One region of the Streptomyces sp. NPDC030862 genome, then DNA from elsewhere that is predicted to be linked to it. Evidence: riboswitches for the same ligand, from Rfam matches in the RefSeq annotation. Region 1 holds a riboswitch; each other region holds the start of a gene.
What was found. Region 1 has a riboswitch for cyclic di-AMP ahead of ACZ42X_RS26130 (C40 family peptidase). Riboswitches for the same ligand answer to the same signal wherever they lie in the genome.

Region 1 (3,200 bases):
CGGCGGTGGGAGAACCGGCCACCTGGGGGAGGACGCTAAACCCGCCGGTCACGGTGGTGAGGGGGAGTGACCGCAATTGCCCGCAGGTGAGAGTTCGGGAACGGCTTCCGTGGGCGGCGACACGCCTGGAATCTCTCATTCCGTATCAGCTGTGACCGAGGCGATGAATGAGGCAACCCTGACCGGCGACCGGTGCTATGGCCCCGGTTAGGCTCCGGCCCATGGACGTACTCATCAATGTCTTCGTCGCGCTGCACATCATCGGTATCGGCGCCCTGCTGGGCGGCTTCCTGTCCCAGATGAAGGCGATGGGCGCGGGCACGGCGCGCTTCAGCCCCGGCATGCTGCACGGCGCGCTGACCATGCTGGTGACGGGTGTGGCCCTGGTCGGGCTCAACCAGGCCGACGACCAGACCGTGAACAACATCAAGATCGGCGTGAAGCTGGCGATCCTGGTCGTCATTCTCGGCCTGGTGTACGTCAAGCGGGACGAGGAGACGGTCGACAAGGCGCTGTTCGGCGCCGTGGGCGGCCTCACCGTCGCCAACATCTTCATCGCGACGCTCTGGACCTGATGTGACCTGAGCGGCCCGCTTCCCACGGGCGGGCCGCCCCCCTCAGGCCGCCCCCTCAGGCGGGGCGCACGCAGCCGTACAGCGGCATGGAGTGGACCGCGTCCTCGCGGACGTTCATCCCAGGGCGCGGGGCGTGGATCATCACGCCGTCGCCCTGGTAGACGCCGACGTGGCTGATGTCGTCGTAGAAGAACACCAGATCGCCGGGGCGCAGCTCGTCCATGGAGACGCGCGTGCCGACGTGGGCCTGCTCCCAGGTGGTCCGCGGCAGGTCGACGCCCGCCGCCTTCCAGGCCGCCTGGGTCAGGCCGGAGCAGTCGTACGAGCTCGGGCCGGCCGCGCCCCAGACGTACGGCTTGCCGAGCTGGGCGCGGGCGAAGGCCAGCACCTTGTCGGCTTCGGCCGCGGTGCGGTCGGGACCGTGACCGGTTCCGCTCTCGGTCCCGCGGGCTTCCGGCCCGTACGCCGGGGCCTCCGCCCGCGTCCCGGCCGGGGCCTCTGCCTGCGTCCGGTCCGGCGCCTCCGTCCGCGTCTCCTCCCGCGCCAGCAGGGCGCGCGCCTCCGCGAGCTTGCGCTGCACCGTCCGCTTGCCGGCGCGCAGCGCCTCGGGGGTCTTCGCGGGCTCGGCCCGCGGGGTCGGGATCTCCGCCTTCCACGCCTCGGCGGGCTCGACGGCCTCGACGGCATCGTTGTCGGGCTTCGCGGTCGGCTCCGCCTCGACGTGCGGGACGTGCGGGATGAGCGGGGCGGGCTGGACGGGCTGGACGGGCCGCACGGGCTGCGCTGGCTGGGCGGGCCGCACGGGCTGGGCGTACCGCTGCGCCTGCGTCCCCGTGCCTCCGGCCTGCCGGTAGAGGTCGTCGACCTTTCTCTGCACCTCCTCCACCGTCGGCCGGCCCGGCGCGGCCTCGGCCGACTGGGCGGACAGCAGGGTCGTGAACGAGGCGATGGCGGCCGTCGTGACCCCGACGGCGGGGGAATTGGTGCCAAACGAACCGAACGTACCGAACGTGCGGGTGGTGCTGCTGCGCGGCTTGCGATGCGACGCCAAGGCCGGCATCTCCTTCCGTAGACCGCCTACCGGGTCAACCGGCGGGTTCGGGCGAACGGAAGGTGCCCTACGGCCTGCGGAAGCGGCCGATTCACCCCATGGTGCATGGTGGGTCCCCGGTTCCAACTCCCGAGCGGGGAGAGTGGATTCGGCGTGGGCGGTCCGATCGGCGTGGTTCGCCGATGAGGGAACGGTCCGCTTGTGCGGCACGCTAGCCAACGTGTGGTGGTGCTGTGAAGGATGATGTTCGATATGCCGGATACATTTTCGTGACCTTTACGCGCCGCTTATGTGTCATCGCGCTCTGCGACGAAGCCGGTTCGGCCCCGGCTGTCAGTGGGGCGGCCTAGACTCGATAGGCGATGAGCAGCCTCTTTGACGACAGCTTCCTGGCGGACCTGCGGAACCACACCTCCGAGGAACCGCCGCCGCCCCCCGAGGACTCCGAGGGCCACGCCCCGGCCCCGGAGGAGGTCCCGCACGACCTCTTCGGGGACCGCTTCGACGTGCCCCCGGCCCGGGACGCGTACCACCGCGACGGCGCGCCGCGCACCGTCGTGGACCCCGCCGCGCTGCTGGAGGGGCTGAACGACCAGCAGCGCGCCGCCGTCGTCCACACCGGCTCGCCGCTGCTCATCGTGGCCGGTGCGGGCTCCGGCAAGACCCGGGTGCTCACCCACCGCATCGCCCACCTGCTGGCCACCCGGCACGTCCACCCGGGCCAGATACTGGCGATCACCTTCACCAACAAGGCCGCCGGCGAGATGAAGGAGCGCGTCGAGCAGCTCGTCGGCCCGCGCGCCAACGCCATGTGGGTGATGACCTTCCACAGCGCGTGCGTCCGCATCCTGCGCCGCGAGTCGAAGAGGCTCGGCTTCACGTCGTCCTTCTCGATCTACGACGCCGCCGACTCCAAGCGGCTCATGGCGCTGGTCTGCCGCGACCTGGACCTCGACCCGAAGAAGTTCCCGCCGAAGTCCTTCAGCGCCAAGATCTCCAACCTCAAGAACGAGCTGATCGACGAGGAGACCTTCGCCGACCAGGCCGCCGACGGTTTTGAGAAGACGCTCGCCGAGGCGTACCGGATGTACCAGGCGCGGCTGCGCGAGGCCAACGCCCTGGACTTCGACGACATCATCATGACGACGGTCCACCTGCTCCAGGCGTTCCCGGACGTCGCCGAGCACTACCGCCGCCGCTTCCGCCACGTCCTCGTCGACGAGTACCAGGACACCAACCACGCCCAGTACACGCTCGTACGCGAACTGGTGGGGACGGGTTACGACGACCTCGGCCCGGCCGAGCTGTGCGTCGTCGGTGACGCCGACCAGTCGATCTACGCCTTCCGCGGCGCCACCATCCGCAACATCCTCCAGTTCGAGGAGGACTACCCGGACGCGACGACGATCCTGCTGGAGCAGAACTACCGCTCCACCCAGACCATCCTCTCCGCCGCCAACGCCGTGATCGAGCGCAACGAGAGCCGCCGCCCCAAGAACCTGTGGACGAACGCCGGCCCCGGCTCGCGCATCACCGGGTACGTCGCGGACACCGAGCACGACGAGGCGCAGTTC
Region 2 (3,200 bases), on a different contig from region 1:
CTCGGCCTGGGTGCGCAGGGCGGCGAGGAGATCGTGCTCGCGTCGGACGCGGAGGGCGCGGACGCCGCTCTGGACCGCCTGGCGAAGCTGGTCGCCGAAGGGCTCGAAGAGCTTCCCGAGACCGTCTGATCCGTCTCGGATATCTCCGGCGCCTGCCTGATATTGCAGCGGAGTCGTATCGCCCCCGAATTCCCGGGTGATACGGCTCCGCTTTTCGTTTCGGTGAATCTTTCTGTATACGGCCTCGCTGTTAAATTCGGGCGCTCGCCGTGTTGACGCGATGTTGCGGAGTCCTCACGCGCAGCCGGTGCGCGCCGAGCGAGCGCTCGGTGTGCAGGGCGGTGAGCGCCCGGGCCCGTTCCGCGTCACCGCGCGCCACCGCGTCGACGATCGCGCCGTGCTCCGCCCACGCCTCCACGGGCGAGGCCGGCTGCTCGACCGCGTACATCCAGGCGATCTTGTGGCGCAGCTGGGTCAGCAGGGCGGTCAGGCCCGGACTGCCGGAGGCCTGGGCGAGCGTCTCGTGGAACCAGCCGCCGAGCGCCCGCAGGTCCTCCCCCTGGCCCTGGCGCGCCCGCTCCTGGCCCAGCCTGACCAGGCCCCGCAACACCTTGAGGTGCGCCTCGGTACGCCGCTGGGCCGCGCGCGCCGCACCGAGCGGCTCCAGCAGCGCCCGGACCTCCAGCAGGTCGGCCGCCTCCTGCTCGGTGGGCTCGGCGACGCACGCCCCGGCGTGGCGGCGGGTGGTGACGAAGCCCTCGGACTCCAGCGTCCGCAGGGCCTCGCGGACCGGGACGCGCGAGACGCCGTAGCGGCGCGCCAGCTGCTCCTCGGTGAGGCGGCCGCCGCGCGGGAAGACGCCGGAGACGATGTCGTCGCGAATCGCCGTGCATACCGAGTGCGCGGGAATGCGCATACCGAACCTCCGACGTAATGCGCGCGAAACAGCGTGCGTCCGACCGATGTGACGAGTGTTCAGTGACTCTATGACAACGGGACTGAATTTCCGACGCCGGGTCGAAATCCATGGATATCTTTTGGCCAATGGCCGCACGAAGAAGGCCCCGGCTCGGATGGGGAGCCGGGGCCTTCTTCGCGGAATGTGCGGGTCAGACGTTGACGCCGTGCGAGCGCAGGTACGCGACCGGGTCGATGTCGGAGCCGTACTCGGCGCTCGTGCGGGCCTCGAAGTGGAGGTGCGGACCGGAGGAGTTGCCGGTGGAGCCCGAGAGGCCGATCTGCTGGCCGGGCATGACCCGCTCGCCGACCGAGACGCTGACGGAGGAGAGGTGGCCGTACTGGGTGTACGTGCCGTCCGCCATCCGGATCACCACGTTGTTGCCGTACGCGCCGCCCCAGCCCGCCTCGACGACGGTGCCCAGGCCCACGGCGACGACCGTGGAGCCGGAGGCGGCGTGGAAGTCGACGCCGGTGTGGCTGCCGGAGGACCACATGGCGCCGCCGGTCTGGTAGCCGGTGCTGACGTACGAACCGGCGACCGGGAGCGTGAAGGAGTTCAGGCGCTTGCGCTCGGCCTCGCGGGCGGCGCGCTCCTCCGCCTCGCGGGCGGCCTTGACGCGGGCCTCGGCCTTGCGCTTGGCCTCGGCTTCGGCCTCGGCCTGGGCGGCGGCGCGGGCGGCGGCCTCCTCGGCCTCGCGCTCCTGCGCCTCGGCCTGGGCGTCCACGCTCTCGGCGAGCGTGTCGGTGATGACCGCCTGGTTGAGGCCGGTGTCCTCCAGTGCGCGGACGTCCGCGTCGGCGGCGAGCGCCGGGGAAGCGAGGGTTCCGATGACGCCGGTGGTGGCGATGGCCGCCACGCCGGCGACGTGTGCGCTCTTACGGCTCAGGCGGCTCGGGGCACGGTGCTTCCCGGTGGCACGGGTGAACGCCATTCGGTGGCTGATCCTTTCCTTCCTTCTCGCCTACCGGGTTAGCTGACGGGTTCGGAGCAGGAAGGTCTCCTACGGGCCCCTCCGCACGGATGCGAAGGCGTCCGATTCACCCCAGGGACTTCGTGTGGGTCCCCGGCTCCCCGGGCTCGCGCCCGATGGGGATTCGGCGATGGCTGCCCGGTGCCGCGGATGCGGCGGGTACGGCGGGCGGACAGCGCATCAGACGCTAAGCGGCTGATCTTTCAATCACCAAACGGACACGGTTTTTTGTAGCGCACGCCACAGGGCAGACACGTAACCTCCGCAACAAAACGGACATGTGGCGGGCCGGGGTGCAGACAGCGGAACCCCGGCATCCGTGCGGATGCCGGGGTTCCGGAGGTGACGCGCGGCCGACCCGCCGTCAATCAGCCGCTGACGACGCTGACTTCACCGATACCGAGCGCCTCGACCGGCTCCTTGATCTGCGCGGCATCGCCGACGAGCACCGTGACGAGACGGTCCACCGGGAAGGCGCTGACGACCGCGGCCGTGGCCTCCACCGTCCCGGTCTCGGCCAGGCGCGCGTACAACCGCGCCTGGAAGTCGTCCGGGAGGTGCTGCTCGACCTGGTCGGCGAGGGTGCCCGCGACCGAGGCCGCCGTCTCGTACTTGAGCGGGGCGACGCCCACGAGGTTCTGCACGGCGACGTCCCGCTCGGCGTCGGTCAGGCCCTCGGCGGCGAGGGTGCGCAGCACCTTCCACAGGTCGTCGAGCGCCGGGCCGGTGTTGGGGGTGTCGACGGAGCCGCTGATGGCGAGCATCGAGGCGCCGTTGCCCTCGGGACCGGAGCGGAGCACCTGGCCGAAGGCCCGTACGCCGTAGGTGTAGCCCTTCTCCTCACGCAGGACGCGGTCCAGGCGCGAGGTCAGGGTGCCGCCCAGGCAGTAGGTGCCGAGCACCTGTGCCGGCCACACGCGGTCGTGCCGGTCGGAGCCGATGCGGCCGATCAGCAGCTGCGTCTGCACGGCGCCGGGGCGGTCGACGATGACGACGCGGCCCGTGTCGTCGGCCGTGACGGGCGGGACGGGGCGGGGCTCGGCGGTGTCACCGGTCCAGGCGCCGAGGGTGTCGGCGAGCACCGCGTCGAGGTCGACGTCCGTGAGGTCGCCGACGACGATCGCGGTGGCCGTGGCGGGCCGGACATGGGCCTCGTAGAAGGCCCGTACGGCCGCGGAGTCGATGCGCTCCACCGTCTCCAGGGTGCCCTGGCGGGGGCGGGACATCCGGGAGTCGGCCGGGAACAGCTCCTTGGAGAGCTGCATGGCG
Region 3 (3,200 bases), on a different contig from region 1:
GCACGGCGGTGCCGGCGGCGATGTTGAGCCGCAGGCCGCGGGCGGCGGGGCGGTCGAACGCGAGGCCCGGGTTGACCTCGGCGAAGTGGTAGTGGGAGCCGACCTGCACGGGGCGGTCGGCGGCGTTGAGCACGGTGAGGCGGGTGACGGGGCGGCCTTCGTTGAGGGGCACGGGCTCGTCGGCGTAGAGGATCTCTCCGGGGATCATCGGTGGCGGGCCCCGTCAGACGATCGGCTCGTGGACGGTGACGAGCTTGGTGCCGTCGGGGAAGGTCGCCTCGACCTGGACGTCGTGGATCATCTCGGGGATGCCCTCCATGACGTCGTCCCGGCTGAGCACCTTGCGCCCGGACGCCATGAGCTCGGCGACGGTCCGGCCGTCCCTGGCCCCCTCCAGGATGTGCGCGGTGATGAGGGCGACGGCCTCGGGGTGGTTGAGCCTCACCCCGCGTGCCCTGCGCTTCTCCGCCACGTCGGCAGCGACATGGATGAGCAGGCGCTCCTGCTCGTGCGGGCTCAGTTGCACGTTTCACCTCACATGTTCCCGCCCGGCACGACCCCGGGCGGCAGCGGGACCCTATCCGGCTTCAACACTCTGTTGACCTGCGGAAACATTGTGAGGGAGAGATATTTCAATCTCGGGCAGAAGTTTTTCCGGCACGTTAACTACGGCTTTGCCTGGCCATGGGACATGAGCGGCCGCCCACCGGGCCCGCAGCACGGGTCGTATACGAGGCGCGGCCGCTCGCCGGGCGGTACGGGTGCGCCCGTGCCGCCCGGCAAGCCGCGGTGCCCGCCTCAGACGGCCAGGCAGCTCGCGCCCGGGACCTCCGAGGGCAGGGCGAGCGAGGCGGGGTCGACGACGGTGGTCAGGTCGGTCGCGCTGGTGGTGACGCAGTCGACGACGGCGGTGGGGTCCGGCACCGCCACCGCCGAGGCGGTGGTGACGGTGGATCCGAGGAGTGCGATGGTTCCGAGGACGACGGCCGCGATGCGACGCATACGGATTCCCTCCCTGTGGCGGGGTGACGGGGTCTGACTCGCCGGTTGGCTCGAGTCGGCCCCTGGCTACCCACCCCCACACCCCGGGTACGCGCCCGGTCACCCGCACGAGGACGACGAAACGATCCGGCACGCTTCCCCACCCCCGGAGCGGATCAACCGGGCGCTCGCCGGGCGCACGGCCGCACCGCGGGAGGCACCGATCCCGACGCATGAGCACGAGAGGGCGAGGTGCACACCCGGACGCTGGCGCGTGCGCCGCGTGTTCTCGATGGCGAATGTCGGGCTGCGCGGGTGACGACCCCTCAGGAGCCCGCCTGATGAGGGATTTCCGCGTAGCACGGATGGGCGCAGAAGGGCCGACGAGCCACCCTCGTTCGGCGTACGCAAACGAGGGAATTACGCACTGTACGAGTTGCGCCCATGGTGTACGCATCTGGCGGAACATCACCTTCCGCCGCTGGTCCACGGATCATCAATCGGCCGTCGCGTCGCGCCAAAACGCCTCTGTCCACTCGAATGGATCAGTCGTGAGGAGCCTCACATAACTCCGTTTCGGCTCGGAATTTCGCCCTGTCATGGGTCAAGATCCCTTCGACGACAAGCCCCCGCCACCGCGGCGGGGCGGTCCGGGCGGACGCCGAGTCCTGCCGCCGTCCGGACGACTGGTCGACAGGAGTGGATCGGCAGGAGTGGAGGACCCAAGCAGTCCGGGGCGAGCGCACCATGGCCGCCCCTTGGGGTGAAGCCGCGTCAGCGGCCGGGCAACTTCGCCAGCCCGAACCCGACAGGTCATCCTTCACAGGCGGCTGACGAAGGGTTGCGCTATGACCGCGCAGATTCATGTCCCGTCTCTGCTGTCCCGAGCCGGTGCCGTCTCGGCACTGACGCTCGCCGCCGTCGGCGGCACCATGCTGGCGCCGGGCGCCGTCCCCCAGGCCGAGGCCGCCGCCGCGACGCACGCCTCGAAGGCGCTGAACGTCGCCGCGTCGAAGAAGGGCTCCCCGTACGCATACGGGGCAGCGGGCCCGTCCCGGTTCGACTGCTCCGGCCTCACGCTCTACTCGTACAAGAAGGCCGGCAAGACACTGCCGCGCACCGCGCAGCAGCAGTACAACAAGACCCGCCACATCTCCACGTCGCAGCGGCAGAAGGGTGACCTGGTCTTCTTCCACTCCGGTGGACGCGTCTACCACGTGGGCCTGTACGCCGGTGACAACAAGATCTGGCACTCACCGAAGTCGGGTTCGGTGGTCAAGCTCGACCGCATCTGGTCGAAGTCGGTCTACTACGGGCGCGTGCGCTGACACGAGGGCTCGTACGCCCCGTACCGCACGACCGGGCGGTACGGGGCCGCCGCCGTACCGGGCGTGCGCTCAGCCCCGGACGGGGACGGGCCAGGGCAGGACGATCCACACCGTCTTGCCGCCCTCGCCGGTCGGAGTGACCGTCAGGCGGCCACCGCGTTCGGCGGTGAGCCAGCGGATGATGACCATGCCGCGGCCGTTGTCCTGCTGGACGGCCGCGGGCAGGCGCTGCGGCCAGCGCGGGTGGCTGTCGGTGACACCGATGCGCAGCTGCTCGTCCCGTTCCAGCCGGATGTCCACCGTGAAGGTCGGCGACTGCCCGAAGGTGTGCTGAACGGCGTTGGTGGTGAGCTCGGAGACGATCAGCCGTACCGCGTCCGCCGTGTCGGACTCGGCCGGCAGGCCCCATTCGGTAAGAACGTCCGCCACGTATCTGCGGGCTGCGGAGACCGAGGCTGGATCGCTCGGCAGAGTGACGGATGCTTCCTGGTGGTCTGCCATGGCGACGCTGTCCCTTTCCCACCGGGGCCGGACTCCGACAGGGAGCGGATGTTGTGCGAGGACGGCCTCGGATTGCGCTTCGCGCCAGAGTGCCACTTATGTCGCCCCGGGTGGGGCCGATCCCCCAAGATATGCATATATCTGTCGCTCGAAGCGGTGAACCCTGCTACGCGAGAGCGGTTCCCGCGGGCAGACTGGCGGGTTGGTCCAGCGTTCCGGAGGGCGGGAGGTGGGGCTGTCGTGCGGGGCACGCGGCACGGTCCGGCGGTGCGGCGCCGCAAGCTCGGCGAGGAGTTGCGGCGGCTGCGCCTGAGAGCCGGGCTCACCAGCCGGGACGCGGCCCGGCTCGTCGGCTGGCACCAGTCGAAGGTGAGCCGGATCGAGACGGGT
Region 4 (3,200 bases), on a different contig from region 1:
ACACCGCATGCGCTCCGGGAACGGCAGGCACCGTCGACCCCGTCAGGCCCCCGCCATCGTTGTCGCGGCAGGGGTGACCGGATCCGCCATCGCCCTTCCGCTGCTCGGCGCCGGCTCCGCGTCGGCCGTCGACGCCCACACGTGGGACCGGGTCGCCGAGTGCGAGTCCGGCGGCGCGTGGAGCGCCGACATGGGCAACGGCTTCTACGGCGGACTCCAGCTCTCGCAGGAGACGTGGGACGCGTACGGCGGCAAGCAGTACGCCCTGCGCCCCGACCTCGCCAGCCGCGCCCAGCAGATAGCCGTGGCGGAGCAGGTCTACGCCGCGACGGGCGTCAAGACCTGGGAGACCTGCGCCCCCATCGTGGGCCTGGGCGGCACCGACGCCGCGCCGGCGAAGGGCGCCACGCCCGACGCGTCCACCGACGCCGCGACGCCCGAGGCCACGCCGGACGCCGCTCCCGAGACGCCCGCCCCGGCCGAGTCCGACGCCACGCAGCCGGTGGAGCCCACGGAGCCCGTGGCCCCGGCCGACCCGGTCGAGAGCCTCCTGCCGACCGAGCCCGCCGCGCCCGCCGCGCCCGCCGAGCCCGCCACGCCCACCACGCCGGACGCCGCTCCGGATGCGGCCGCCCCGGCCGCCCCGCCGGCCCCCGGCACCGGAAAGCACCGCGGCGCGCCCGACCCCGCGGAGCCCCCGGCGGCGACGGACCTGGCGGCCACGGACCCGGCCGCACCGGAAGGTGACGCCGCCACCGGCGCCGACAATTCGGTCAGCGGGCGCGAAACGGACGGCCATGCCTCGCGGAGTGACGGCGCGGCACGCGACCTGGCGGACGCCCAGCCGGGCGCGTACACCGTCCGCCCCGGCGACAGCCTCTCCGCCATCGCCGCGGAGAGGGACCTCGAAGGCGGCTGGACCGCCCTCTACGACGCCAACCGCCAGACCGTGGGCGAGGATCCGGACCTCATCCTCCCCGGCCAGAGCCTCGATCTGGCTCCCGCGCAGCCCTAGTTGACCGGGGCCAGGCAGGGGCTATTGGTGCCTCTATGTCCGGGTCTGCGCCAGTGAGACATGAGTCTCTTTGTGCCAACTGGCGCCTCACGAACGCACGATGTGTCCGTTCCGCCCCTCACCTGCGCAAACGTCCGTCAAGCCGCGGGCGGTAGGGGCGGATTGACCCGGATGTCCGTCTTTGAACTTCAGTGGGCTCTGTGTTTACGGTCGTCATCGCTCGCCACCGCGGGCCCCTTCGACCGGTACGCCGAATCCTGCCGCCGGCCGTGAGGGAACAGTCGTCGCGTGATGCGCCGAAGGCAGGAGCGGGGGACCCAAGGTAGGTGCCGGCCCCCGGCCGTCGGATGACGGTACGTGAGCCGGCTTGGGGTGAGGCCGCGCGAGAGCGCGGCGGGGCAGCTCATCAGCCCTAACCCGACAGCTCACCTCGTAGGCGTCGGTGAGGAGATGCTCCATGCTGTTTTCCAGCAAGGTTTCCGGCAAGGCCAAGCACCGTCGCCCGTCCAAGGCGGTCCGTTTCGCCGCGTTCGCCGGCATCACCGGCGTCGCCGTGGCCGCCCCGCTGATGGGCGCCACCTCCGCCTCGGCCGCCACCTCCGCCGAGTGGGACAAGGTCGCCCAGTGCGAGTCCGGCGGCAACTGGTCCATCAACACCGGCAACGGCTACTACGGCGGCCTGCAGTTCTCGGCCTCCACCTGGGCCGCGTACGGCGGCACCGCGTACGCCTCCACCGCCGACCAGGCCAGCAAGGCCCAGCAGATCGAGATCGCCGAGAAGGTCCTGGCCGGCCAGGGCAAGGGCGCGTGGCCGGTGTGCGGCGTGGGCCTGTCCAACGCCGCGTACAACGGCGGCGCCGCCGAGCGCACGGCCGAGCAGCCCACCACCCGCAGCGAGCAGCGCACCGCGCCGAAGGCCGCCCCCAAGGCGCCGAAGGCCGCCGAGTCCGCGCCGAAGGCCGCGTCGAAGACCGTCACCACCCCGACCGGCAAGAAGGTCGAGAAGGGCGACGGCGAGTACAAGGTCCAGGCCGGTGACACGCTCAGCACCATCGCCGCCGAGAAGAAGGTCGCGGGCGGCTGGGAGAAGCTGTTCGAGCTGAACAAGGACATCGTCGACGACGCCGACCTCATCTACCCGGGCCAGCAGCTCCATCTGAGCTGACCCCCCGAAGGCCCCGGCCCGCCGCTCACAGGGCGGGCCGGGGCCTTTGTGGTTACCCGCAGGTAAACCTTGCGGGGTTTTGCCCCGCATTCGGGGCCCTCGGGTCGTTTTTCGTCCCACGAGGCGGGCGTCGGCTGGCCCCGGCCCCCCGGCCGGTTAGGCTCTTGTCGCACGGCGCAAGGCCAAAGAGACCCTGCACCCTGCACCGCTCGCGTCACAATTCGCGTCACATCCCAGAAGGAGATGCTCGTGCCGTCCATCGACGTCGTCGTAGCCCGGGAAATCCTGGACTCCCGAGGCAACCCCACGGTCGAGGTCGAGGTCGGCCTCGACGACGGCAGCACCGGCCGTGCTGCCGTTCCGTCCGGTGCCTCCACCGGTGCGTTCGAGGCCCTCGAGCTCCGCGACGGTGACAAGGACCGCTACCTCGGCAAGGGTGTCGAGAAGGCCGTCCTCGCCGTCATCGAGCAGATCGGCCCGGAGCTCGTCGGCTACGACGCCACCGAGCAGCGGCTGATCGACCAGGCGATGTTCGACCTGGACGCCACGCCGGACAAGTCCTCGCTCGGCGCCAACGCCATCCTCGGCGTCTCCCTCGCCGTCGCGCACGCCGCCTCCGAGGCGTCCGACCTGCCGCTCTTCCGCTACCTGGGCGGCCCGAACGCGCACCTGCTGCCCGTTCCGATGATGAACATCCTGAACGGCGGCTCGCACGCCGACTCCAACGTGGACATCCAGGAGTTCATGATCGCCCCGATCGGTGCGGAGTCCTTCTCCGAGGCCCTGCGCTGGGGCGCCGAGGTCTACCACACCCTGAAGAAGGTCCTGAAGGACAAGGGCCTCTCCACGGGCCTGGGCGACGAGGGCGGCTTCGCCCCCAACCTCGACTCCAACCGCGCCGCCCTCGACCTCATCCTCGAGGCCATCAAGCAGGCCGGCTACACCCCGGGCAAGGACATCGCGCTGGCGCTCGACGTCGCCGCGTCCGAGTTCTACAAGGACGGCGCCTACGAGTTCGAG

Region 2: it holds a riboswitch for cyclic di-AMP, as region 1 does, so the genes downstream of both, ACZ42X_RS29245 (M23 family metallopeptidase) here and ACZ42X_RS26130 (C40 family peptidase) in region 1, are expected to answer to the same signal.
Region 3: it holds a riboswitch for cyclic di-AMP, as region 1 does, so the genes downstream of both, ACZ42X_RS19800 (C40 family peptidase) here and ACZ42X_RS26130 (C40 family peptidase) in region 1, are expected to answer to the same signal.
Region 4: it holds a riboswitch for cyclic di-AMP, as region 1 does, so the genes downstream of both, ACZ42X_RS15095 (transglycosylase family protein) here and ACZ42X_RS26130 (C40 family peptidase) in region 1, are expected to answer to the same signal.

The regions. Positions count from the first base shown of each region.
Region 1 is NZ_JBVIEN010000010.1:140,410-143,609, reverse strand. It holds gene ACZ42X_RS26135 (hypothetical protein) at 222-575, shown strand; gene ACZ42X_RS26130 (C40 family peptidase) at 631-1,635, opposite strand; cyclic di-AMP (ydaO/yuaA leader) riboswitch at 1,634-1,790, opposite strand; gene pcrA (DNA helicase PcrA) at 1,989-3,200, shown strand, end outside.
Region 2 is NZ_JBVIEN010000012.1:110,344-113,543, reverse strand. It holds gene ACZ42X_RS29255 (HPr family phosphocarrier protein) at 1-129, shown strand, start outside; gene ACZ42X_RS29250 (GntR family transcriptional regulator) at 251-916, opposite strand; gene ACZ42X_RS29245 (M23 family metallopeptidase) at 1,110-1,892, opposite strand; cyclic di-AMP (ydaO/yuaA leader) riboswitch at 1,906-2,071, opposite strand; gene ACZ42X_RS29240 (M16 family metallopeptidase) at 2,300-3,200, opposite strand, start outside.
Region 3 is NZ_JBVIEN010000007.1:77,405-80,604, reverse strand. It holds gene ACZ42X_RS19815 (urease subunit beta) at 1-208, opposite strand, end outside; gene ACZ42X_RS19810 (urease subunit gamma) at 224-526, opposite strand; gene ACZ42X_RS19805 (hypothetical protein) at 799-1,002, opposite strand; cyclic di-AMP (ydaO/yuaA leader) riboswitch at 1,663-1,825, shown strand; gene ACZ42X_RS19800 (C40 family peptidase) at 1,830-2,309, shown strand; gene ACZ42X_RS19795 (ATP-binding protein) at 2,379-2,810, opposite strand; gene ACZ42X_RS19790 (helix-turn-helix domain-containing protein) at 3,051-3,200, shown strand, end outside.
Region 4 is NZ_JBVIEN010000005.1:130,112-133,311, reverse strand. It holds gene ACZ42X_RS15100 (transglycosylase family protein) at 74-1,015, shown strand; cyclic di-AMP (ydaO/yuaA leader) riboswitch at 1,300-1,469, shown strand; gene ACZ42X_RS15095 (transglycosylase family protein) at 1,473-2,180, shown strand; gene eno (phosphopyruvate hydratase) at 2,430-3,200, shown strand, end outside.